One region of the Egbenema bharatensis FJBBOT/2019 genome, then DNA from elsewhere that is predicted to be linked to it. Evidence: riboswitches for the same ligand, from Rfam matches in the RefSeq annotation. Region 1 holds a riboswitch; the other holds the start of a gene.

What was found. A riboswitch is a leader RNA that binds a small molecule or an ion and turns the genes downstream of it on or off. The one in region 1 is predicted to bind cobalamin.
Region 2: another riboswitch for cobalamin. It lies ahead of ACM1PF_RS27875 (sirohydrochlorin chelatase); the one in region 1 lies ahead of metE (5-methyltetrahydropteroyltriglutamate--homocysteine S-methyltransferase).

The regions. Positions count from the first base shown of each region.
Region 1 is NZ_CP182236.1:41,954-53,800, reverse strand. It holds gene ACM1PF_RS00315 (SufE family protein) at 1-380, opposite strand, end outside; cobalamin riboswitch at 580-725, shown strand; gene metE (5-methyltetrahydropteroyltriglutamate--homocysteine S-methyltransferase) at 999-3,248, shown strand; gene ACM1PF_RS00305 (hypothetical protein) at 3,232-3,687, shown strand; gene ACM1PF_RS00300 (hypothetical protein) at 3,684-4,151, shown strand; gene ACM1PF_RS00295 (DUF1636 domain-containing protein) at 4,560-4,937, shown strand; partial or broken gene cobW (cobalamin biosynthesis protein CobW) at 4,957-6,002, shown strand; gene ACM1PF_RS00285 (hypothetical protein) at 6,432-6,827, shown strand; gene ACM1PF_RS00280 (hypothetical protein) at 7,016-7,258, opposite strand; gene ACM1PF_RS00275 (chlorophyll a/b-binding protein) at 7,528-7,737, opposite strand; gene ACM1PF_RS00270 (Crp/Fnr family transcriptional regulator) at 7,885-8,448, opposite strand; gene thrS (threonine--tRNA ligase) at 8,942-10,798, opposite strand; gene ACM1PF_RS00260 (Uma2 family endonuclease) at 10,950-11,657, shown strand; gene ACM1PF_RS00255 (type I restriction endonuclease) at 11,750-11,847, shown strand, end outside.
Region 2 is NZ_CP182236.1:5,951,472-5,963,318, forward strand. It holds gene ACM1PF_RS27820 (chemotaxis protein CheW) at 91-621, opposite strand; gene ACM1PF_RS27825 (response regulator transcription factor) at 853-1,218, opposite strand; gene ACM1PF_RS27830 (response regulator) at 1,554-2,867, opposite strand; gene hmpF (pilus motility taxis protein HmpF) at 3,948-5,687, shown strand; gene psaC (photosystem I iron-sulfur center protein PsaC) at 6,023-6,268, opposite strand; gene ACM1PF_RS27845 (hypothetical protein) at 6,414-6,563, opposite strand; gene ACM1PF_RS27850 (BON domain-containing protein) at 6,628-6,966, shown strand; gene ACM1PF_RS27855 (ABC transporter permease) at 7,081-8,181, shown strand; gene ACM1PF_RS27860 (PrsW family intramembrane metalloprotease) at 8,223-8,933, shown strand; gene ACM1PF_RS27865 (DUF1361 domain-containing protein) at 9,096-9,743, opposite strand; gene ACM1PF_RS27870 (VOC family protein) at 9,993-10,451, shown strand; cobalamin riboswitch at 10,499-10,640, shown strand; gene ACM1PF_RS27875 (sirohydrochlorin chelatase) at 10,678-11,796, shown strand.

The DNA.
Region 1 (11,847 bases):
TAAAACCCATTGCTGCGGGAGGGCGTGAGGCTGATATCCAGTCCCGTTTGCTGAATAAAGTCTGGAGTTAACTGGAGAATTTCATCAGGGGTGAGTCCATTCAGTCCCTCGATCAGTAAACCTGCCAGCCCCTTTGTGATTTGGGCATCTGAGGTGCCGCGAAACGTGACCTTACCATCGTGGAGATCGGCTTTGATGTAGACCTGAGACACACATCCCGGAACCTGATTGGCTGTCACCTGCTCTGTTTCTGGCAAAACTGGCACCCGTTTGGCAAACCAGAGCAAATATTCATACCGACGCTTCGGCTCGGTGATTTGCTGAAACCGCTGAACAATTCGTTCCAGGTTTGGGGGCAGAGGTCGAGAAGCAGGGGGCATGTCGATCTGATCCAGAGGTTAAAATGATAATCATTCTCATAATATAAGATGTGGGTGAAAAATTGAAGCCTTTCTTCGCATGCGATACCAACCCTGTGGCTGATCTACTTCCTACTCAGCACTGAGGCACACTGCTATGGGCAGTTCGCTGATTTAGCTAAACCTGAAATTAATGTGCCATAACACCCTTATCGTGTTATTGTTCAGGTACTGATTCGGTTCTGATGGGGAGCAGCCATCAGACGCAAGGGGGAAAGTGCAGTGTGAATCTGCCGCTGTCCCGCAGCTGTGAGGAGAGGTGTCACTCTCTGAGTCAGAATGCCCGCCGAGTCGTAAACCCGTTACATAACCATCTGCGAGGTACGGATGATGAAGACCATAAGCTTTTGTGATTGGCATTTTGTCGGAATTTTAAGGTTGTAGCGTCCTGAGTTAACGATCTGAGTTGCGCGAAAGGTTGACATTCAGCGAGGCTACGTGAGCAAAGATGGCGAATTGTTTGTGCTGGCAATTACAGCTAGCCTTTTTGCTGTGTCTGGCTACGGGCTGCTTCCCAATCGGGAGACAGTTGTTTTTTCCGTTTTTCCATTTATTTACAGAATTTAGGACGCTACAGCTATGACCCTTCAAACTGCAACGCTGGGATATCCCCGCATTGGCAAAAATCGTGAAGTTAAAAAGGCGTTGGAAGCCTTTTGGAGCAGTAAATCTGATGCAGAAACATTGCTGCAAACCGTTCAAGAGGTTGAATTTGCCAACTGGAAGACGCAACTCGAAGCCGGGATCGATCGCATCGGCATTGGCGACACCACCCTCTACGATCATGTGCTGGATTGGACGGTTCGGCTCGGCTTAATCCCAGAGCGCTTTCAGTCTCTCACCGGACTCGACCAATACTTTGCAATGGCACGCGGCAAGGATGGTATTCCTGCCCTGGAAATGACCAAGTGGTTTGATACCAACTATCACTATCTGGTGCCCGAAATTGCGGCTGATACCCAACCAGAGGCAAACTTTGCTGACTTTTTGGCAACGGTGCAACGAGCAAAAGCCCTCCTGGGTGAACGAGCCGTTCCCATTATCCTTAGTCCCGTTACACTGTTGCGTTTAAGCCGCTTAGAAGGCGATCTATCTGCACATCTGGCAAACCTATTGCCGCTTTATTGTGACTTGATCTTTCAACTCAAAGCCCTGGGTATCGCTGAAGTGCAGGTGCATGAACCGATTTTAGTCACAAGCAGTGCCACGGATCTGAAAGAGGCAATTACTACCACCTATACTCAGTTAGCTCAAATCGGTGTGCCCATTCATCTCGTTACCTACTTTGATGATTTGGGAGCAGACTATCCCTGGGTGATGGACTTACCAGTGGCTGGCATTAGTTTGGACTTCACCCGTGGACGCAATTTGAACCTGTTGCAACAACATGGATTCCCAGCGGATAAACGGTTGGGAGTGGGCATTGTCGATGCACGGAACATCTGGAAAATTCGCCCAGAATCGGTGTTATCAACGCTCGAAACCATTCACGGCATCACACCAAATCTCCGATTGCACCCCTCATCATCCCTGCAATTTGTGCCCTATGATGCGACGCGAGAAACGAAACTACCAGAGCCATTGCGTAATGTCCTGAGCTTTGCCGAACAAAAGCTGGACGAAATAGTAATTCTGGCACAGACGTTAGCTGGGGATGATCCGAGCGACAAATTAGCCTTGGTGCAAACGCAGTGGAACGCCTTTGAGCAGTTCAGTCCTACGAATCCGAAAGTACAAGAGCGACTCCGCAACCTGACGGTTCAGGATCTTGAACGGAGCATGCCTTATAAGCAGCGGAAAGACCTTCAACCCAAATTACTGCCCTTTCCGACAACAACGATTGGATCATTTCCGCAAACGTCGGAGATCCGACAACTGCGGGTAAAGCTGAAGCGGGGTGAAATAACAAAAGCCGAGTACGAAGCGGCGATCGATACTGAAATTGCGAAGTGTATCCAAATCCAGGAAGATGCTGGGCTAGATGTGTTGGTTCATGGTGAATTTGAACGCACGGACATGGTGGAGTTCTTTGGGCAACAGCTCTCTGGATTTGCCTTTACCGAACACGGTTGGGTACAAAGCTATGGCAGTCGCTGTGTGCGTCCACCCATTATTTATGGTGACGTTGCCCGTACTCAACCTATGACGGTTCGAGAGTTCAAGGTAGCACAATCCCTCACCAACAAAATCGTAAAGGGAATGCTGACTGAACCAGTGACGATGATTAACTGGTCGTTTACCCGCACGAATATTCCGCGCAGTGAACAGGCGATGCAGATTGCCCTCGCTCTACGAGATGAAGTAGCGGATTTAGAAGCGGCTGGAGCGAAGATGGTGCAAATCGACGAACCTGCTCTACGGGAGGGATTACCTCTGAAGCGAGAACATTGGAACGAGTATCTCGCTTGGGCGGTTGATGCGTTTCGGTTAGCTGCTGGGATTGCCAAACCAGAAACCCAAATTCACACTCATATGTGTTATTCCGAGTTTGGTGACATTATTGAGCATATCGAGCGTCTCGATGCAGATGTATTGTCCATCGAGAATAGCCGCAGCAACAATGAAACCCTATTTGAAATCACCGATGCGGGTTATCAACACCAAGTTGGTAATGGCGTTTACGATGTCCACAGTCCAGTGGTTCCCAGCGTCGAACAGATGGTTCAGCAGCTAAAAACCGGGATTGCCAATCTACCAATCGAACAAATTTGGGTCAACCCGGATTGCGGACTGAAGACACGCCGCTGGGAGGAAGTGATTCCATCCCTAAAAAACATGGTAGAAGCTGCCAAAATGATTCGGGAGGAAGCGCATGCGACCCAAAAGTGATCTTTGGCAAGGCGATTGCGGCGACTGGCAAAATCAATTCATCCGCGAAAACCTCTTACTCCTGGGACATGCCGCATGGCAGGGGTTTACCACCCAGGGACAGGGTATGGTGGTTTGCAGCGTGGCAGACGTTGATACAGGGATTGTGAACTGGAATAGCGATATTGTGGAGTATACCGTCCAGTTTGTGCCGCTGTCCGACATTTCAGCCCATTTGCAAACACTTAATCTGGAAACGACCTTAATTGGACGTTTGCTTGATACGGTTCAAACCTATGATCCCGGTCAAGAAATTTTGCTGCTCATCGACCAAAATGGAAGGGTGGACATCAACTTGCTTCAGCATCTTGCTACCTCCCCAGCCGACTGTTATCAGCAGGTGCAGCGGCGTTGGTGGGAATTCCAGCTTGGAGATTCTATACCCCGGAGGATGCGATGACTGAAGCTTCTGAACCAATGGACTGGCAGCAAGAGTTTATTGCCACCAATTTGTTGGCGATCGGCTATAACGCCTGGGCAGGCTACCTCGGTGGAGAACGCGGCGCACTCATTTGTAGCACCAATTCCCCGGCGGTTGGGGTTGCGGGGGAATCCTTCAAAACCTACTTTGTGCGGCGATCGCGTCTGGCTGCTTTTCTCAACGCTTGGTTAGCGGCTCCTGACACGGTGATTTTGCGCCATCACTTTATGAACGCCCACATTCTGGAAGCAGTGGATACTTACAATCCAGCGACCGAATTAGTCTTCCTGCTGGAGTCTTTTAATCAGGTCACATTCTTTTACCTGAAAAATCTACCCATCACCCCACCCCAATGTTACGAGCAAGTTTGTAAAACCTGGGAGGAGTTTCAGCCCGCTGTTTGTGCCTTGCAAGAGGAGGGAGTTCGTAGCTCTACGGAGTAAGTTCACACTGTCTCAAAACACACTATCTCAAATCGAGAGTTGCACAACCGCCTCTAATCTCAACCTCTGATCTCAACCCATTACTCACCATCACTGAATTGAGGCTCAACCATGCTCAAATATTACCTACATCGCGCTGGAAAAATCCCCACATTCGTTCATCCATTTGTGAAACATCAAGTCAGTTCTCCATCTCATTCACTTCCCCAATCTGACTCATTTCCAATGATCGATCGCATTCACAATGCTATCTTTTCTAAATTGCAATTTCTCTCTCAGCAGAGACAGAACCGTTAAAGCAGTCACATCACTACATCTATTTGAGCATTCAGCATGATCTAGTGGCTTCGATTTAGAGGCAATTGGTGTAATTCATGCCATGTCTATTTAGATAGGAGCATCATCACTATGACTCAAGATACTTTACTGGTCTGCGTCCTTTGTCGTTTTTCAGAAGTGAGACCTAACGGTGAAACCACTCCCGGTCAAGCTCTATTTGATCAATTGAAGCAAAGACTTGCTGAATCTGATCTAAAGACGATCAACCTCCGTCCTGTACGGTGTATGGGGGCGTGTAGTCATGCTTGTACAGCAGCATTTATGGCTCCCAACAAGCTCATCTTTATCTTGAGTCAACTCTCTCCCACGGATTCAGTTCCAGATTTGCTGGAATTTAGCCGTCAATACATCGCTACTTCAAATGGCAAAGTTCCACATGCAGAGCGACCTGCCACCGTCAAGCAGAATATCCACGCAGTTCTGCCCCCCTTACCCACCCATCCTTAAAACCATTCAGGAGACCATCATGCACAAAATTCCAGTCACCGTCGTTACAGGCTTTTTAGGAGCCGGAAAAACCACCCTTGTGCGTCATTTATTGCAAAACAATCAGGGTCGCCGTATTGCCGTGTTGGTGAATGAGTTTGGCGAAGTCGGGATCGATGGCGAGTTATTGAAATCCTGTCAAGTTTGTGACGATGATGAAGATCCCAATGCGAATATTTTGGAACTCGTCAATGGCTGTTTGTGCTGCACTGTGCAGGAAGAGTTTTTGCCAACCATGCAGGAGTTGTTAAAAAGACGCGATCGCCTCGACTGCATTTTAATTGAAACTTCTGGACTAGCCCTGCCCAAACCTTTAGTCCAAGCCTTTCGCTGGCCGAAATTCGCACTGGAGCGACGGTTGATGGTGTGGTGACGGTCGTCGATTGTGAAGCGCTTGCGGGTGGTCAGTTTGTGGGCGATCTGGATGCGCTGGAAGCCCAACGGCAAGCCGATGATAGCCTGGAGCATGAAACTCCGATTGAAGAACTGTTTGAAGATCAGTTGGCTTGTGCAGATATGGTGTTATTAACCAAAGTCGATCGGGTTGATTCGCAAACTCAACACCGAATCCAGCAATGGTTACAAACAGAACTGCCAGATGGGGTGAAGATTGTGCCCTGTAAGCAAGGAGAAATTAGTCCCGATCTGTTGCTGGGGTTCAATGCAGCCGTTGAAGACAATCTTGATTCTCGTCCTAGCCATCATGACACGGAAGAGGATCATGAACACGATGAGGACATCACTTCGGTTCATGTTGTTTTAGACCAGACGTTTGAACCTAGGGAGTTAGTCAACCGCTTGCAATCTCTGGTGCAGCAGCATGAAATTTATCGAATTAAGGGCTTCGTTGCCGTGCCACACAAAGCAATGCGGTTAGTTGTGCAGGGAGTCGGCAATCGATTTGATACCTTTTACGATCGCCCCTGGCAACCCGATGAACCTCGGCAAACTCGTTTAGTGTTGATTGGGCGATCGCTCAATCCAGGGCAAGTTGCCGCTGCAATTCGGAAGGAAGTCCCTGTTTGATAAGTTCAAAGACATCCAGGTTATTCTAGGGTGAAACGCACTTTCGAGTTGGGAGCAGTGCTACATTTCAGGAGAACGATGATGGGTGAATTCTCACGCCAGGTTACGCCACTTCATCGCACCGTTGAAGTCGCCCAACAAATTGTGCAAGGCCATCTGGTGAATCACCAGAAAGTGGCTGAGCATCTTTATCCACCTATGGATCCATAAGTGAATTCCATAAATGAATCCATCTACGATCAACTTATCGGAGGCATCATGAGTTCAGTTCAAAGTTTGACCATTCCTGCAAATGAGCAGTTGTCAGTGGTATGACGATCGGGATGTCGATCGCTGGCATACGGGCAGTTTTGGCAAGCCTTACTGATTGGTGTAGGCAGTCTCAGCAATCTGGTCTATACCTGCACCTTACCCTTTATTTGCTTAGGCGTGATTGCCGGAACCACCCTACCTCGTCGCCGCGCCATTGTCACAGCAACGATCGTCTGTTTCGCCTGGGGGCTGGTGTTATTGGCTGGAACTCTCATGGTGACGACACTTGCAGGCTACAAACCGCTGTTTAGCAAGGGGGCGATCGCTCACCATTATCTTCGCCTGACGGGTATGTTCATCGGCGGCTTTATTCTGTTTGAATTAGTGATCTTGGGGGCTGGATTCCTCTTAGAAAATCAGTGCGTTTTAACAGTGCCGATCCTATGGAGCATCTTTATCAACAATGCAGTGTGGTTAGGTTTTCTCACCCTTGCCCATGCTTGCCTGGTTTGGGATAGGATACGCTCAGGACATCACCGGAGCTTTTCCGACTCAACAACTTCGGCAAGTTGAAGGTATTCCCGATCGAAGTCCAACTTTCAATCCGGCTTTCAGGAATCCTAAACTTCCATTGTCTCCAGACTCGGAGACGGTGCGATTGCTGTGACAGCAAAGCTCCCGTCAAAATAGTTTGATTCAGAAAGGCTTCAGCAAACCCAGTCACCCCAGAAAGATTCGCTTTCGTCAAATTGGTAAGTCACCTACGCCACGCCGTTAAATAATACTGCCCACAGAACACCAGCCGCACCAACAGCCAGCAGCAAGTTCGTAAAGAAACGACCTGCCTCAGTGTTAAAACCAAGCACCTTATCTTCCTGACCTGCGGTGAAAAACAATGACCATGCCTGGTTTGCACTAATTACTTCAGACTGAGCATTGAAGTCAGGTCTGAATACAACTGGGCCGATCAGATACTTGTTGGGGAAATCGAAGTCAGTTTTCATGGGAGTTATCTCCAAAATAGATGACGTTTGCTGATCTAACCCACATTCCGCAGGTTAAGTTTTCTTATTGAGAATTGCCAACATGCCTTGGGCATTTGCGATAATCTTATTGAAAACGCTGTCAACAAGCCAAGTTTATTGAGTCTTAAGGTGAGTCTCAATTTTATGCACTGTTTTGAAAGCGTTTTAAGACAAGTGCTTCAACAAGCGATCAGTCTCAAATAAGACCTGCGGAATGTGGGATCTAAAACTTACCTAGAGGGAAAAGTCTACAGCCCTGTCAGCCAGCCAATCACGCCATGTCCAGTCACCGCTTCCAGGATCAGGGCAGACACAAAGCCAATCATCGCCAGCCGTCCATTCAGCTTTTCCGCATATTCGTTGAAGCCAAACTTTTGGGTGTCGTCCACATACATCTTGGGTTCAACCGCATAAACATTGGCGCGTCCGCCTTCTTCCATCACCTGTCCACGAACCATGACGTTGTTTCCTTTTGCTTAACCTTATGTAACAAAGTGTAACTTAATGTAAATAAATATTGCAATAGCCTTGACACAGAAACTTTTTCGTATAGTCCGAACCAGGAAGTCGGCTAACCGTAAAAATGCTTCTGAGTATCAATACAGCTAAGAATTTTGAATCAGGAGCATCTGTTGTCCAACCCAGCCAATCCGACCTTCCCGCTCAAGCTGACCGAGCAAGCGGGTCACGGTGACACGGGTCGTTCCCAGGGTGTCAGCCAAATCCTGATGCGTGAGTCGGAGTTGAATGAGTTGCCCTCGCTCTGACGCATGACCAAATTTGTAAGCCAGCCAATCCAATAATTGCCAGAGCCGATAGGGAATCTGACCACTGCGAATCCGCAGTAACTCTTGAGTTTGGTGGAGATGGGAGAATAAGATTTGATTCAACCGATCGCATTCATTCGGGTGAAGACCCCGCGCCTGAACATCCGTTAAACATTCCATTTCATACGGTTGAATTCTGGTGAGAGATTGCCCGATGACATCTCCTTCCCCCCAAAAGCCAAGCGCAATCACCGTGCCATCGTCCGTCAGGGTGTATGCCCGCACTGCACCCGATTCAATTTGCCAAAGCTGGTTGCAATGCGAAGATAAATACTCTCGCCGCTTAAATGTCTGAAGGGTTGAACCCTCTGGCTTTGCCAGCATTAAGTTAGAATTTACCATTGGTACTATTCAGTGAGGTGCTAGGCGGGGAACCCATCGACACTTGCTCAATCACGCTAATATTGCGGGATTGTGAGGCGGAAAAGGCAACCAACCTGTATTAAATTGGGCTTGGAGGATTCAATCTCACTTTCCTGCGATGGGACTGGCTTCGTTGCCTGCGGGTTTCAGTAATCAAGTCAGGCATTTCCTGCCAACAGGTTGGGCAGAACCAGTAAACTCCAGAATTGCGAATATGGCGCAAAAGGTTGCCGTTGCAACAAGGGCAATCACTCATGGCATTCCTACTCCTAATATTGCTCTCCTAATGTTGCTGAGATCGATTACAATGTTCACGGTTTACAGATCGCCAGGTACGCCCTTCTATTCTTGATAAATATTCTCAATAAGTCAAGGTGAAGACGAAAAAAGTATGGGGCGTTTCTATGGTTTTGAGGCTTCAGTCTTGTTCAACAGTGGTGGAATTGTGGCTAAAATTCCCTTCTTGAGTAATTCAGGGCGTTCCTGGCATCGCTTGTTCCATTAAGGCTTGCAAATCAGTCAGTTCTAAAGCTCCTAGATCTCCCGATCTGCGAGTTCGCACACTCAAGGTTTGTTGCTCGACTTCCCGTTTTCCAATCACAGCAACCACCGGAATTTTTTCCACTTCTGCGGTGCGGATTTGTTTACCCAAACGCTCTCCACTGGAATCGACTTCAACCCGGTATCCCAGTTGCTTTAATTGCTGGGCGATCGCAGTGGCATAGGCTCGTTGATCATCACTAACGGGTAACACTCTCACCTGCACCGGAGCCAACCAGAGGGGAAAATTTCCAGCATAGTTTTCTACCAGAATCCCGAAAAATCGTTCTAATGACCCAAAGATCGCACGATGAATCATAATCGGACGCTGGCGTGAACCATCGGCTGCAACATATTCCATCTTGAATCGTTCGGGTAAGTTGAAATCGACCTGAATGGTGGAACATTGCCAGAGACGACCGATCGCATCTTTGATCTTGACATCGATTTTGGGACCATAAAATGCACCCCCCCCTTCATCGGTGACATAATCCCAGCCTTTGGTGTTCAAGGCTTCAATAAGTGCATCCGTCGCTAATTGCCAGATGTCATCCGTTCCCACCGATTTGCCAGGACGAGTGGAAAGGTACACCTCGTAGTCAGTAAATCCAAAATCTGACAGAATCTGCTCGGTCAGGTTTAATACGCCCAAAATCTCATTTGCGACCTGGTCTGGTAAACAAAAAATATGAGCATCATCCTGAGTAAAGCCGCGCACCCGCATCAAACCATGCAATACACCCGATCGCTCGTAGCGATAGACGGTGCCCAACTCTGCCCAGCGAATGGGCAACTCTCGATAGGAGTGCAAATGGCTTTGATAGGTCAGCACATGGAAGGGGCAGTTCATGGGCTTGAGCTGGTATTGCTGTGCCTCAATCTCCATCGGGTCAAACATACTTTCGCGGTAGAAATCGAAGTGCCCTGAGGTTTGCCAGAGGTTAAGGTTGGCAATATGCGGCGTGTAGAGCAGTTCGTATCCTGCATCCAGATGCGCTTTGCGCCAGTAGTCTTCAATTAAGAGCCGCATCCGCGCCCCTTTGGGATGCCAGAAGACCAACCCACCCCCCGCATCCTCCTGGATACTAAACAGATCCAGATCCTGTCCTAATTTGCGATGGTCGCGGCGTTTCGCTTCTTCTTTCTGGGTAAGATACACCTGTAGCTGTTCTGGAGTCTCCCAGGCAGTGCCGTAAATACGTTGCAGTTGCGGTTTCGTTTCATCTCCTTGCCAGTAGGCTCCAGCCACACCTTCCAAGGCAAAGGCATCTGGATTAATCTCGCCTGTGTAGTTGAGATGAGGGCCGGCACACAAGTCCCACCAACAGTCTTGTCCGATCGTTTTTTGGGTCAGTGCATCGGTTGAAATATCAAACAAAGAGGGATCTGATATGCCTTGCAATACATCGACACATCCAATGAAATAGCGGGTGATTGGCTCATCCGCCGGTATCCGCTCCAGAATTTCCAGCTTGTAGGGTTCTTGGAGTTGTTCGATTTCTGCCCGGATCTGCTCACGGTCAACGGCTTCTCGAATGATCGGCAGATTGGCATTGATGATGCGGCGCATCTCGGTTTCGATCTGGGTGAGATCGTCAGGAGTGAAGGGAGCAGGGCGATCGAAGTCATAGTAGAAGCCAGTCTCTGTCCAGGGGCCGATCGTCACTTTTGTCTCTGGAAACAGCGTTTGCACTGCCATTGCCAGCACATGGGCGCAGGTATGACGAATCCGCAGTAGGGTTTCAGTGCGGGTTGGGTTGGCATGGGGCGGAAGGACAGAACTGACCATGAAGTCAAACAAGAATGATTATCATTCTCAATTTAGCATGATTTATGAGAAATGCAGGGGTTAGTACTTTCTCTGGTAAGAGTATGCTGATGTCTGGTGATGAGGGATTTGTTACAGTGAACGGTGTGCAGCGATTTTGGGGATTTATCCTATGGTTCGCGAATACTTGCCTCAGACGCAATCCAATCAGGAGCAGAACTACCCTCCCCTGCAAAGTGGCGATCGCCTGGCTCGCCCTGAATTTGAGCGTCGATATGCCGCCTCTCCCCACATCAAGAAAGCAGAACTGATCGAAGGAATTGTGTACGTGGCATCTCCCTTACGACATGAACAACACGGCAAGCCCCACAGTCGAGTTATGACATGGTTGGGGGTCTATCAGGCGATGACTCCTGGGGTTGACTTGAGCGATGCGCCAACGGTCAGACTGGATTTAGATAATGAACCGCAGCCGGATGCCGTCTTGTTTATTGAAGCAAATGCAGGTGGGCAGACCCGCATCAGCCCTGATGGCTACATTGAAGGATCACCAGAATTGATTGTGGAAATTGCTGCCAGTAGTGCTGCCATTGATACCGGAATCAAGAAGCAGGTTTATCGCCGCAATGGGGTGCTGGAATATGTGATCTGGCAATCCTATGACAACCAACTGGAGTGGTTTGGGCTGACGGATGGGGAGTATCAATTACTCTCTCCTGATCCCGATGGCATCATTCGCAGTCGGGTATTTCCAGGGTTATGGTTGGTAGTGGAGGCGTTGTTAAGTCATCAGATGGCGCGGGTGTTGGAGGTGGTTCAGGAAGGATTACAGTCACCGGAGCATAGAGCGTTTGTGGAGCGGTTGGGGAGAGGGGAGTAGGAGGGGCGATCGCTGTCTTGAAACGCTCACGAATTAACGAATGCTAAAATCGATCGCATTGCCTTACTGAACAGTCCCATACTCATCAGGCTATGTCCATTGCGATTACTGAGGCAGTTACAACGCTGGCTGAAGCAGAGCGACAATTTGAGCTGTCGCGCACGGAGGATGAGGCGTTTTTCCTGGAATG
Region 2 (11,847 bases), 1.6 Mb from region 1:
AATGTCAAACTTTTGTCAATCAAAACTTTTGTCAATCAGTTTTTGCCAGGGAGCCACCCGATTGATCGGGGGAGACAAATATCGCTGCATTCAGGCTGCCCAGCGGGCCGATCGCAGAATTGCCACCTGATCCAGTAAACGAAGCAACATCGGCTGTTCCTGATTCATCAACCATTCGCCCCGCAGGAAAGGAGCCATGCCATCGGGAACGTTGGTCGGCATTTGCACATCCTCAATGTCCAGCCAGTCCATCCCGACGATTTGATCCACCGCCAGTCCCAGCATGGCATCTTGATCTTCCACTGCAATCACAGCGATCTCTGGGCGATCGGTACTCATGGGTGTCGCATCTCCCAGAAATTGCCCCAGATCAGCCACCCAAATGACGCGACCTCGCACATTGAGTGTACCTAAAAGTAACGGAGAAACGTTAGGAATGGGTGTGATTCGATCGGGGGGAGAAGAAATAACTTCTTTAATGCCGATCGCAGGCAAAGCAAATTCTTCGCCGGAGGTTACGAAAAACCGCAAATGAAGCTCACCTTCAGGGCTTTCCAGTTCCTCAAAATCAGCTGCTGGATCGGCCCCTTTACCGCTAAAAAAGTCTGGATTTCCTATCATGTGTCTTCACCTGTCTGCCATTACCCTCGTGCTGTTTGCCCATCTTTAACCTACCCTCTGCCTGAAAATTCATATCAGCTTGACTCAAATTTTATTGGTTAGGGCAATTAATTTTGCAGTTAAAGTTAATTCATTTCTTCATTCACTTCCAGACTGAATTCCTGCCGATGTAGCTCAACCTTCGCTCAGTCAAATGGCTTAATGATAACGGTTCATGCTGATTTAGCCTCCTTAGCCGCGCAAAAGCTGCTTGACGGTTCCAACCAGTTCTGTGGGCTGAAAGGGTTTAGCAATATAGGCATCGGCTCCCTGCTTCATGCCCCAGTAGCGATCGAATTCTTCCCCCTTAGAGGAACACATCACCACCGGAACGTGCTGGGTTTTGGGATCTGCTTTGAGCCGTCGGCACACTTCGTAACCGTTCATCCGAGGCATCACAATATCCAGTACCACCAGATCCGGCCGCTGCCCCTGGATTTTTTCCAACGCTTCTACGCCATCTCCTGCAACCGTTACGGTTAAACCACTGCCTTTGAGCAAATCGGTGATCATTTCCCGTTGGGTTACGCTGTCTTCCACCACCAAAACTGTACTCATATCTCCCTACTTCCTGGCCACATTCCTTTGGCATTTTAGAAACGGTTTTCCTCGATCGCCCATCATATCTTTTCTTTTAGGTTTGCCTTGCTTTTAAATCAACCAGAGATTCTCGTCCCTTGATGGGGCGTTGGTTGTGCCTTGGCATCGGTGTTTTGGCAAAACACTCTTTATTGTAGGGTTTGCCACCTAAATAACTTTTCTGAATTCATGACTTGTCATACTGTATTGATGTTTCAAGGGAATGTTCAAGTAGGGAGCATCAACAGGGATAGCAGAGGGCGATCGCAGGACTGAGGGAATCCGGTCAATGCAGCTCCTTCAGATCCGGGCAATCACAGGGTCGAGGGGGATGAAGTTGCATCCGATCGCGGGGGGGGCAGATCAAAATCCAGGTCTAACTCATCTTGCAACGCCTCAGCCAGCAGCCGATCGGGTTTGGGGCGATCCGGTCGTCCTTGCCCAACATACTTTTCCACCAGCATCAACAGTTCCGCTTCGCCAAACGGTTTGGTCAGGTAGTCTGTAGCTCCCACCATTCGAGCATTCACCCGATCAATAAACCCATCTTTTCCCGTCAACATAATGATGGGAGTCTCTCGGAACGCAGTCGATCGCCGCAGCATGCCACAAATCTCGTACCCATCCAGTTCGGGCATGGCGATATCGCACAAAATCAAGTCTGGCTTCAATTGAAACACCAAACTTAAAGCCATCAGGGGATTGCTGATGGCCGTTGCTTCATAGCCGTGCTGGTTCAGAATATACTCAACCGCCTTCCGAATCGTCGCGCCATCATCAATACAGACAATGCGGGGGACTCGCTCATCTTTCAAAGTAAAGGACTGTCGCTGGGGGGCAGACTCATCAAAAATAGGAGAGGAAACCTGCACTACCCCCTGCTGAATATAGGGATACATCGCTTTCGCCACCGTCAGAACATCTCGATTCAAGTAACGAGCAATTTGCCGGAAGGACGTTTTCCCATCCACCCAGCGTTCAAAGGCTTTGAAGGTTGGCTCTGTCAGAGATTGTTGCAGCTTCGGGGCATCGGCGATCGACGGGAATTGATTGGGGGATTGAATTTGGGGATGAAGCTGCTTCCATTCCTGCACTTGCTTCATAATTTGAGTCACCAGGGGGGCAATCTCCAGGGTCATGAGCTGAGGTGATAAAGCGGTTCCCAGTTCAAACACAAACGACCCCTGGTGCAAGCTCAAAAGATCAAACAGGGTTTCATGCACCATACTCCGAATGATGCTTCGACCTTGCTCTGGCGTTAGCACATGGTTTTCCAGCAGCATCCACAGATGACCATATTCAGGGGCGTTAACCGTTGCAATCAGAGAGGTTCCCAGGGAGTCAAACTCCGGCTCAACTCGATACCGTTGCAGATAATCCCGGAGGCGGGTAAGCTGCCCACCGCTATCCCCGGCGTAAATAATTTGCCCATTTAGAAAGAAGACGAGCCAGGACTTGCCTGACCCGGTGCGTGGAGAACGCCGCAGCGGAAAAGCAAGATTGTTCGTTGGGTCAGTTCCCCCTGTCGAAGAGCCATAGGTTTCTACAAACAACTCCCCCGTTCGTTGTCCCAATTCGATTAGCTGTAGGATGCTGCGAATATCAATTTCGCTTAACTTGCCTTGCATTCAACCCAGATACTCTCCCCAAAACTGCCCAAGACCTCAGCGATGACTCTCTTAATGATTTCAGATGATTTTGAATAATCCCAAAGATTGTTCGATCGATGCCATGAGTTCCCCTACCTCTGACCTATGTCAATGGGCGAGCGATTGAATCAATCTCAAAGCATCGAGTGGTAGACTTTACTGATCCAGGCTAATCCAACTTTACTGATCCAGTTGACTTCCTAATCAAACTGAGCAAACTGATTGATCTGCGCCCTCAAACGGATAGGGTCAGAGGGATGGCGATCGAGCGGTGACGGTAAGGACGATAAACAGCAAGGAACCGAGCGTTATTTCATTAACTATAAACGCTGGGACGAAGGAAAGGAAAAAAGTTACAAAGAACAGCAAACTTGTTTGAAAACGACTCCCTGCAAGCAGCCGAGCGAACTTTCAACCTTACCAATCCTGCCCCTAAACCAGCCTCAGCCTGAAGCCAACGGGATTCACTGTTCGCCAGCCTATCCCGATGCGTTCTGAACTCCCAACCTTATCTTTCCCTTAAACTCAGAAAGAACGATCGCTCAGTTCAGCAACCTGTCCAGTCAGCAACCTGTCCAGTCAACCCTATCTGCACAGCTTAACTTCCATTACAAAACCTAGCGCCCTGAACCGATTAAAGTTTACTTTTCATTAAGGGATTATTTTCCTTAAGAACTGAGGGGAGCGGGGCAGTAGTTTTCGAGCGGTTGCCTGTTGAGTTAAGCCAGATCTGGGGAAATCTAAATTTAAGTAGACCCCCTCAGAGAAACGTGAAAACGGTAGGCTATGGGATAGGGTGTTCTGAATCAATAGTGAAAGCCAGCAAAGTCTAGTGACTTTTCTAGCGCGATCGACTAGGCTTGCTAGGAGTTCCACCGCTTGTATGCCAGACCTTTGCAGGCAACCTGTGTCATGAACTGCTTCATCAATGGTTCTGAAACTTGGTGTAATTGAGTACAGGACAGCTCAGGTAAATCGGGTAGCTCAATAGAATAGTTGGAGAAATAAGGCTAGAAAAGCCTGTCGTGGGTCATATAGACACAAAAGAGGATTGTCAGCGTGCTGTATCTAGCGGAAGTCATACGGAAAGCCAGGGTTATTGGTGGTGGGAAGGCAGAGTTTCGATTGCTGGCCTGTGAGCGATCGGAACTGAATTGGACAGCAGTGCCAAGTGAAGAAATCGTTCCCGCTCCTGATGATGTAGGGTATGGGGCTGGAGTCATTGTCCTCGTAGAGCTTTCTGCGGCTAAACAGGTACAGCGTCATGCTGAGGCGGGTCGTCAACTGGTGAGCATTCTCCAGAAATTTACTCGATCGCAGGAAAAAGCCAAAACTCAGGAAGAAGAAATTGAGCAGTGGAAGCAATCTCTGACCTATCAGAGCCAGGAGTTGAACCGACGGGAGATGGAAATTGAAGCCCGTCAGGAAGAACTTCAGGAGATGGAGTCCGAGTTTGAGCGGTTAGAAAAAGAACGCCAGGAAATTGAAGCGGCGCATGGCGAGATCAAGCAACTCCGGGAAGAATACGAGCGCAAAAGTCAGGAGCTAGAAGGCGCATGGGCCCAGTTACGAGGTGCCGAAAATCAGTTGGAGGAACGCCAGTCTGAACTTCAGGGTTCTTCTAGCCTGAATGAAGGACAAGCCCAGCAGCTTCAAGAACTCCTGAGCCGCATTTCTGGAGCCGTGACACCCACCGGCTCAATCCAAGAGCAACTTCACCTTTCGTTTGATCTGATCGCCCAACAGCAGGGGACATTAAACCATCACTGGCAAACCCTGGAACAGCATCGGGGGGCTGCGACCCAACTGCAATCTGAGGTCGATGCTCAGCTTCAAGATCTGCACGATCGCTGGCAGTCCTGGCATCAATCTACAGATGAACTCAGCCAACTCCGGGCCGATTTACAGTCCAAGCAAGATATCCTCACCTTCAAACATAGTCACGCCAAAACATTACTGCTACAGCTCCACAACCAGGATGCACTGTATCAACAAATGGCAGAGCTTTCCGGTCTGTCTGACAAAGTGGATCTCAGTGCTTTAGAAAACTTGCCCCTTGAAGCACTGCAAACCACCGTCAGTGAACTGGAAAGAGAGCTGGAAAAGCTCTCCCGTTTCGTCAGCATTCAAGAGGAGGAGTTAACCCTTCAGCAAGAGGCGATCGAGGAGCTACGTCAGCAAATTCAGCAAGCCAGTGAGTACGATCGCCTGCGCCTGGAAACTGAATTAGCCGATGAACAAGACCGTTACCAGATGTTGAACGAAACCTTAGTCGGGCAACGGCGGAACTTGCTAGAGCGGCAAACTGGTCTCCAACAACACCAGCGGGTTCTGGCACGGAGACAGGGCTATCCTACTTGTGACAACGAGAGCAGCGTTGATTTATCCCCGGTGTTGACGCAAATGGAGCAACTTCGTCAGCAGCAGGCTCAGGAATTGCAGGCACTAGAGCAGCAGATTCAGGATTTAGAGGAATCGATTCAACCCCTTCAGGTTAAAGTCGAGCAGGAAACCCTGCGATTAGATGCCCAGCGCGATGAACTCCGTCAGCTAGATCAGCAAGTGCGATCGCAATCCGCTGCGGCCGCTGAACTCTGGGGCCGGGTTAATACCTATCAAGATTTGCTTCAACCGGTGCAGGATGGTCTGAACACCCTGAAGGAAAAAGCAGAGACGATCGCCAGTGTCATGACTCAGTTCCAGGAAGCCAGCGACTACCAAATGCAGGCAGTCAACGAACTGCGCGATACCGTACAGCAACTGGTTCCGTCTCAGGTGCATGAGTTGGCGGCTTCGTAGGAAAAGGTTCGAGTGGCAAAAACGAAGGAATGCAAATTGAATAACTTGAAATTCTGGTGAGGTGGGCAGCGTTTCGACTGAGTGCTCAAGCTGAGATCTTGCCTGCCCAGCTAAAGAAGCAGAACGGTGCACCGATTATTGAATCCCCGCTCCTGAGGGCTGAATGCTGTTTGCGGGCGTGAGAGAATTCCGTAGGGCTGAGGGCTGTTTCCGGCTCATGGGCGAGGTCTGTGGTGCTCAATTCTCAGTGCCAAAAAAAGAGGGAGCCAAGGCACCCCTCATGAATCGATCCAAGTCTATTCAAAAACGCGAAATATATAGAGCGTTTTGAGTATTTAGTAGGCCAGACCCATGCTGCGGGTCGTTTCCGCACCGAGGTACACCCGAATGCTAAGGAAGTCTGTTGGGCAAGCCGTCTCGCACCGCTTACACCCAACACAGTCTTCCGTGCGGGGAGAAGAGGCGATCTGACCTGCTTTACAGCCATCCCAGGGAACCATCTCCAGAACATCTAGAGGACAAGCTCGAACACACTGGGTGCATCCGATGCAGGTGTCGTAGATTTTGACTGCATGAGACATTGATATAACGGCTCCAAACGATATGATGTTAACGATCAAACCTTCAGGAATTGTTAAATCACAACCCCTACAGCCGACCGAGTTTTGACGTTACTCCAGTCGAAATCCAGTGTACAGCAGTGGTTTAACCCAGCCTTGAAAAACTTCAAAGAATGTAATATCCCCAAGGGGCAACCCAGCAGATTTTGGGTGAAAGCAAAAGTATCGAAGGGAACTCATCTTTTGCGAAAATATGGGTTAATCTTGATTCTGCTTGATCTTTGCTTAGATAAGGCAATCCATCAAGGGTTGCCATGACATCAGCACACTCCTTCAGGTGAATGTAAATTTCTTTTGTTTAGTGTGGAGAAATATTAACAATGGGTTGGTTAAGTAGACTTTTCCCCGGAAGCAAAAAGCCTGACAAGAAACCTGCTGTAGCTCAGGCAAAGACTCCAAAAGGAGAAACCATTCCCCCGTTTAGAGTGGGCTTGAATGGTGAATATGACGATAGCGGTCTGGCAAAGCGGGTTGCGCTGGCGTTTGATGAGGATTCGCAACTGGACGATATCAATACCTTGTGGGTGGCTCAGTTGAGCAGCAAGGTCGTTCTGAAAGGAAAGGTTCCGACGAAAGCCTCTCTCGATCGCGCAGTCAGCATTGCGCGAGGTGTGGAGGGCGCGACGGAAGTTGATTCCAGTCAGGTTGAAGTTGGTTAACGTCTTCAATTGGTAAGGTGGGCAGTGCCCACCCTACTTTCTCTTCCCTATGCCTTGGATGGGCGAATTGCAGTTCGCCCCTACCCTCCTCACTTCTCACTCCTCACTCCCGCAATGAGACGAGTGCTGTCCCAGTGCTACAAAGAATTAGCTCAGTTTCGGCGCGATCGACTGACGGTGGCTCTGGCTTTTATCCTGCCGTTTTTGACGTTGCTGATTTTTGGTTATGCGATTCGTTTAGAAGCTCAAAATATTCCGATTACCATTCAGGATTTTGACAATACGCCCTTAAGTCGGAGCTACATTGAGCGGCTTTATGCGACAAACCAGTTTGCAGCGACTCCCCGAGTTAATGATGTGGCAGAGGCGATCGATCGGGGTGTTGCAACGGCTGGCGTGATTATTCCCCCCAATTTTTCGCAGCAGGTGCAGTCGGGTCGAGGCAGTACGGTTCAGGTGTTGATTGATGGAACGGATGTCAACAATGCGCGGGTGATTCGGAATAGCATTCAGGCAACCACTCGCTTTTTTGTGCAGGACTCCGGGCTTCAGACCACTCCACCCAGCATTAGACCTGTGACGCGAATCTGGTTCAACCCAGGACGGCAGGAATCGCTCTACATTGTGCCGGGAACCTGTGCTGTGATTTTGTGGATTTATCCTTCGCTGCTGGCGGCTCTGGCAATGGTGCGAGAGAAGGAGCAGGGGACGATCGTGCAGGTTTATGCCTCTAGCCTGAGTGCTTCAGAGTTGCTGTTTGGGAAAGTTTTAGCCTATCTCCTGGTGGGACTGTGCGAGGCGATCGCCGTGATTGGAGCCAGCATGATTTTGTTTGGACTGTGGTTCGCTGGAGATCCGACCCCGTTTCTGTTGGCAACACCTCTGTTTATTACAGTGGCCACCTTGTTTGGGCTAACCATTGGCACACGAGCGACGAGCCAGAATGCAGCAGTTCAGGCCGTAGCCACGATCGGATTTCTGACGGCTTTTTTGCTGTCTGGATTTATCTACCCCTTGAGCAACATTCCCTTTCCCCTATCGATCGTCTCTAACGTGGTTCCGGCTCGTTATTACATTCCCATTATTCGGGATGCCTTTGTGCGAGGAACGGGATGGGTTGGGGTTTGGAGCCACGTGCTAATTCTGATGTTGCTTGGATTTGTGCTGTTTCAGGCGGCCCGGCGAAATCTCAGCAAAATGCAGCTTGGAGACTGATCTAGATATACTCAGGAGTAGTTTGCCTGAGGGCCAGGGCGATGGATGTCTTAGCGGTCTTGAGTTTGGCGATCGCCCCAGGGGTGTTTTGGCTATGGTTTTTCTATCGACGGGACAAACTAGAACCGGAACCAGCCCATCTCATCGCCAGAACTTTTTTTCTGGGGATTCTCGTTGCCTTGCCGATCGTAATTGCTCAAAGCTTTTTCCTGTTTCTGCCCGCTTTTATCCTCTATGCCATTATTGCTCCCATTACCGAAGAGTACGGTAAGTTTGCCGTTGTACGCTACGGCATTTACAACAACGCTGAATTTAATGAGCCGATGGATGGCATTGTCTATGGAGCCGCTTCAGCCCTGGGATTTGCCACGATCGAGAATATTGGCTATTTGTTGGGCAGTTACTTTGCGCCAGAGGAAGCATTGGGGGAAGGGGCTTCAGCCGGGGATGCCGTGTTGTTTCTTTTTATTATGCGATCGCTGCTTTCAGTGCCGGGCCATGCCATCTGGGCCAGCTTTTGGGGCTATGCCCTGGGACGGGCAAAGTTTACCTTTCCTCCATTTCGCGGCAACCGCATGATTCGTGACGGACTGACCCTGGCAATGGTATCCCACGGGTTATTTAACGGCTTGCTGTTGCTTCATCCGGTTCTGGCGTTAGGGGCATTGATCGTGATTGGCGTGGGATGGCGAATGACCTTTCGGCGGATCTCTGCGGCCAGGGCAGCTTCATCCCAGGATCCTGAGTCGTAGGCACTCTTAGGGAATGCAATAACAACCTGGAATTCTTGTGGGGTGGGCATCTTGCCCGCCCAGTCAAAGCAGCAGAACGGTGAACAGGTTATTTATCCAGAGAACGGTGAACAGGTTATTTATCCAGGATTCTGAGTCATAAGTATCAACATCAAGCAATCCTCAAGCAATCTCATCCAATACATCCTTACCCATCCGCGCGTATTTGACCCGCAGGCTGATCCCTAAGGTGAGCTGTTTGAACAGCCAGTACAGGACGGTAAGTCCAATAAACGTGACCATAATCACGGCAATCGGACGGGTGCTGGTCAGATCATTGAGTGTACGAATAACAATCATGTCAGGCTCAGTCACCAGATCCCAGCTATTGAAGCGATGAAACCGTCCTAAATAAATGCCGATCGCGCAGAGTCCGTGGGTTAGCAATTCTGTCCAGAGGGTTAGGTGTTTGTAGCCAATCCGCTTCAGGTAAAAGGCTTGATTGATTAAGCTGACGACATAGGCTTCAAACCCCAGCAAAATGGCGAACATATGCAAGGGAAAGAAAAATAGCGCAATCACCCAGGTGGCAACGAAGCGAGTCCCCCGGATTAAATGAATAATATCGGTTAAAAGGTAGGGGGCATTAGGCAGAAAGGCAAAAAAGACTGCAAATCCAGCCCACCAGAGGAGCGATCGAGATTTGGTTTCGCGGCGATATAGCCAAAAGCTGAGTGCTAAGGGAATAAAAGCGAGAAATAAATTCCAGAGAATCCAGCCGCTATAGACATTTGTAAACGCTGCACGAATGCTCCAATAAATGCCTTCCATACGCACCTGATTAATCTAATTTTGATTCAGTATTCTTCCCAGGGTAGCCTTTTGTCTTGCCAGGACTGGAGAAATTCAGGCGATCTGCCCTATGGCTCACGAAAAATTTGAATAACGTTAAAGTTTGGTTAAAGCCTACGTTAGATTTCCGATACCCGTCCTGCCGATTTGCCCATTGCGGCCAATGCTATCCTCAAGGTATGCAGTTTGTTTCGGCTGCTCCTATCAGCCTTCAGCGATCGACCTATCATGACTTCTTCTCTCAAATCCTCGCAATGGCTTACAACGGGTATGTTGCGGCGAGTGCACCATATTGCACTGCACGTTCAGAATATGGATGCATCCCGCCAGTTCTATGGGCAGCTTTTGGGGCTGCGGGAATTACGTGGTGAGGAAGTGCCTGAAACCTTACGCCAGCAGTTTGAGGTAGGTGAAGTAGCGAATTTTGTCACGCCCGATGGCACCATTATTGATCTGTTCTGGAAGCCGAACCTACTGCCCCCGGATGCCGATCCCGATCGAGAATTTACTCGGGCTGGGCATTTAGCGTTTGACATTGCGCCAGATTTATTCGATCAGGCAGTGGAGATTCTGCAACAAAACCAGATTTCGATCGCCCACGGGCCAGTGCGTCGGCCCACGGGCAGGGGTGTATATTTCTATGACCCAGACGGATTTTTGGTAGAAATTCGCTGCGATCCTGAGTAATTCATCTGGAATCCCCCTACTCCGTATTCCATCAAGAACAGGCGATCGGCTAAGATGACAGGGCAAATGTGAACAGTAGTCAGGCTGGGAAAGCTCGGTGAAAGTCCGACGCTGTGCCGCAACTGTGAAAAAGAAGGGGAGTTTACCTTTTCTTGAGCCAGAACGCCAGCTTGCTGCTTCTTCACTCTATTTCCTGCGACGCACGGGAAAGGAGTTCGTGAACTGCATGACGATTTCTCAAGACCGCCCTTCCCAAAATCAGGTTGCCCATTCCCTGGATGCTCATTCCCTGATTGAAGTTTCCACTACCCAGCTCGATCGCGCCACTGCACCGACTTCCCTGCCTCCGCTTCCCCTCCAGCGTCCCCTATTGCTGATTGGTCATGGCAGTCGGGATGCTGATGGACGGCAAGGATTACTCGATTTTGCGGCAGCTTACCAGGCGTTGGATACTTCCCGTCCTGTGATTCCCTGCTTTTTGGAACTCACAGAACCCACAATTCAGCAAGGCGTGGATCAATGCGTGGAGCAGGGCTATACCGATTTGTCAGCTCTGCCGATTCTGCTGTTTGCTGCTCGTCACAATAAATTTGATGTAACGAATGAACTCGATCGCGCCAAAAAACGTCATCCACACATTACGTTTCACTACGGACGGCATTTTGGCATTACCCCTGGAATTTTAGACCTGTGGCACACTCGTTTAGCAGAGCTGGATCAGCCCCAGTGGAATCCCCACGGCATTTCCCGCGAAGAGACGGTTTTGCTATTCGTCGGTCGTGGCTCCAGCGATCCCGATGCCAATGGTGATGTATTTAAGCTGGCGCGGATGGTTTGGGAAGGCAGCGGCTATCAAACGGTGGAGACTTGCTTTATCGGCATTACCCATCCTCGACTGGAAGAAGGCTTCCGCCGGGCCCGTCTGTACCAGCCCAAGCGAATCATTGTCTTGCCCTATTTTCTATTTACCGGGGCATTGGTGAAAAAAATCTTCAACATCACAGCCCAGCAGCAAGAGCAACACCCTGATATTTCAATGATTTGCTTGCCTGAAATGGGACTGCATCCCCACCTTTTCCAGATTATGCGCGATCGAGAGATTGAAACCCATCTGGGGCAGGTGCAGATGAACTGTGAAATGTGTAAGTTCCGTCTGGCAGCGATCGGGACTGGCGATTCCCATCATGGTCATTCCCACAGCCATGATCACAATCATGATCACAATCACGATCATTCTCATAATCACGCGCACGCTCATGATCACAGCCCTGATCACAATCACAGCGCGATCGATCCCTATGCTGAACCAGAAAAGTACCACCAGCGGATCTGGCAGGTTCCCTAAGGTTCCAATCCCTCAAATCCAGACAAAACTCTTGTGGGGTAGGTATCTTGC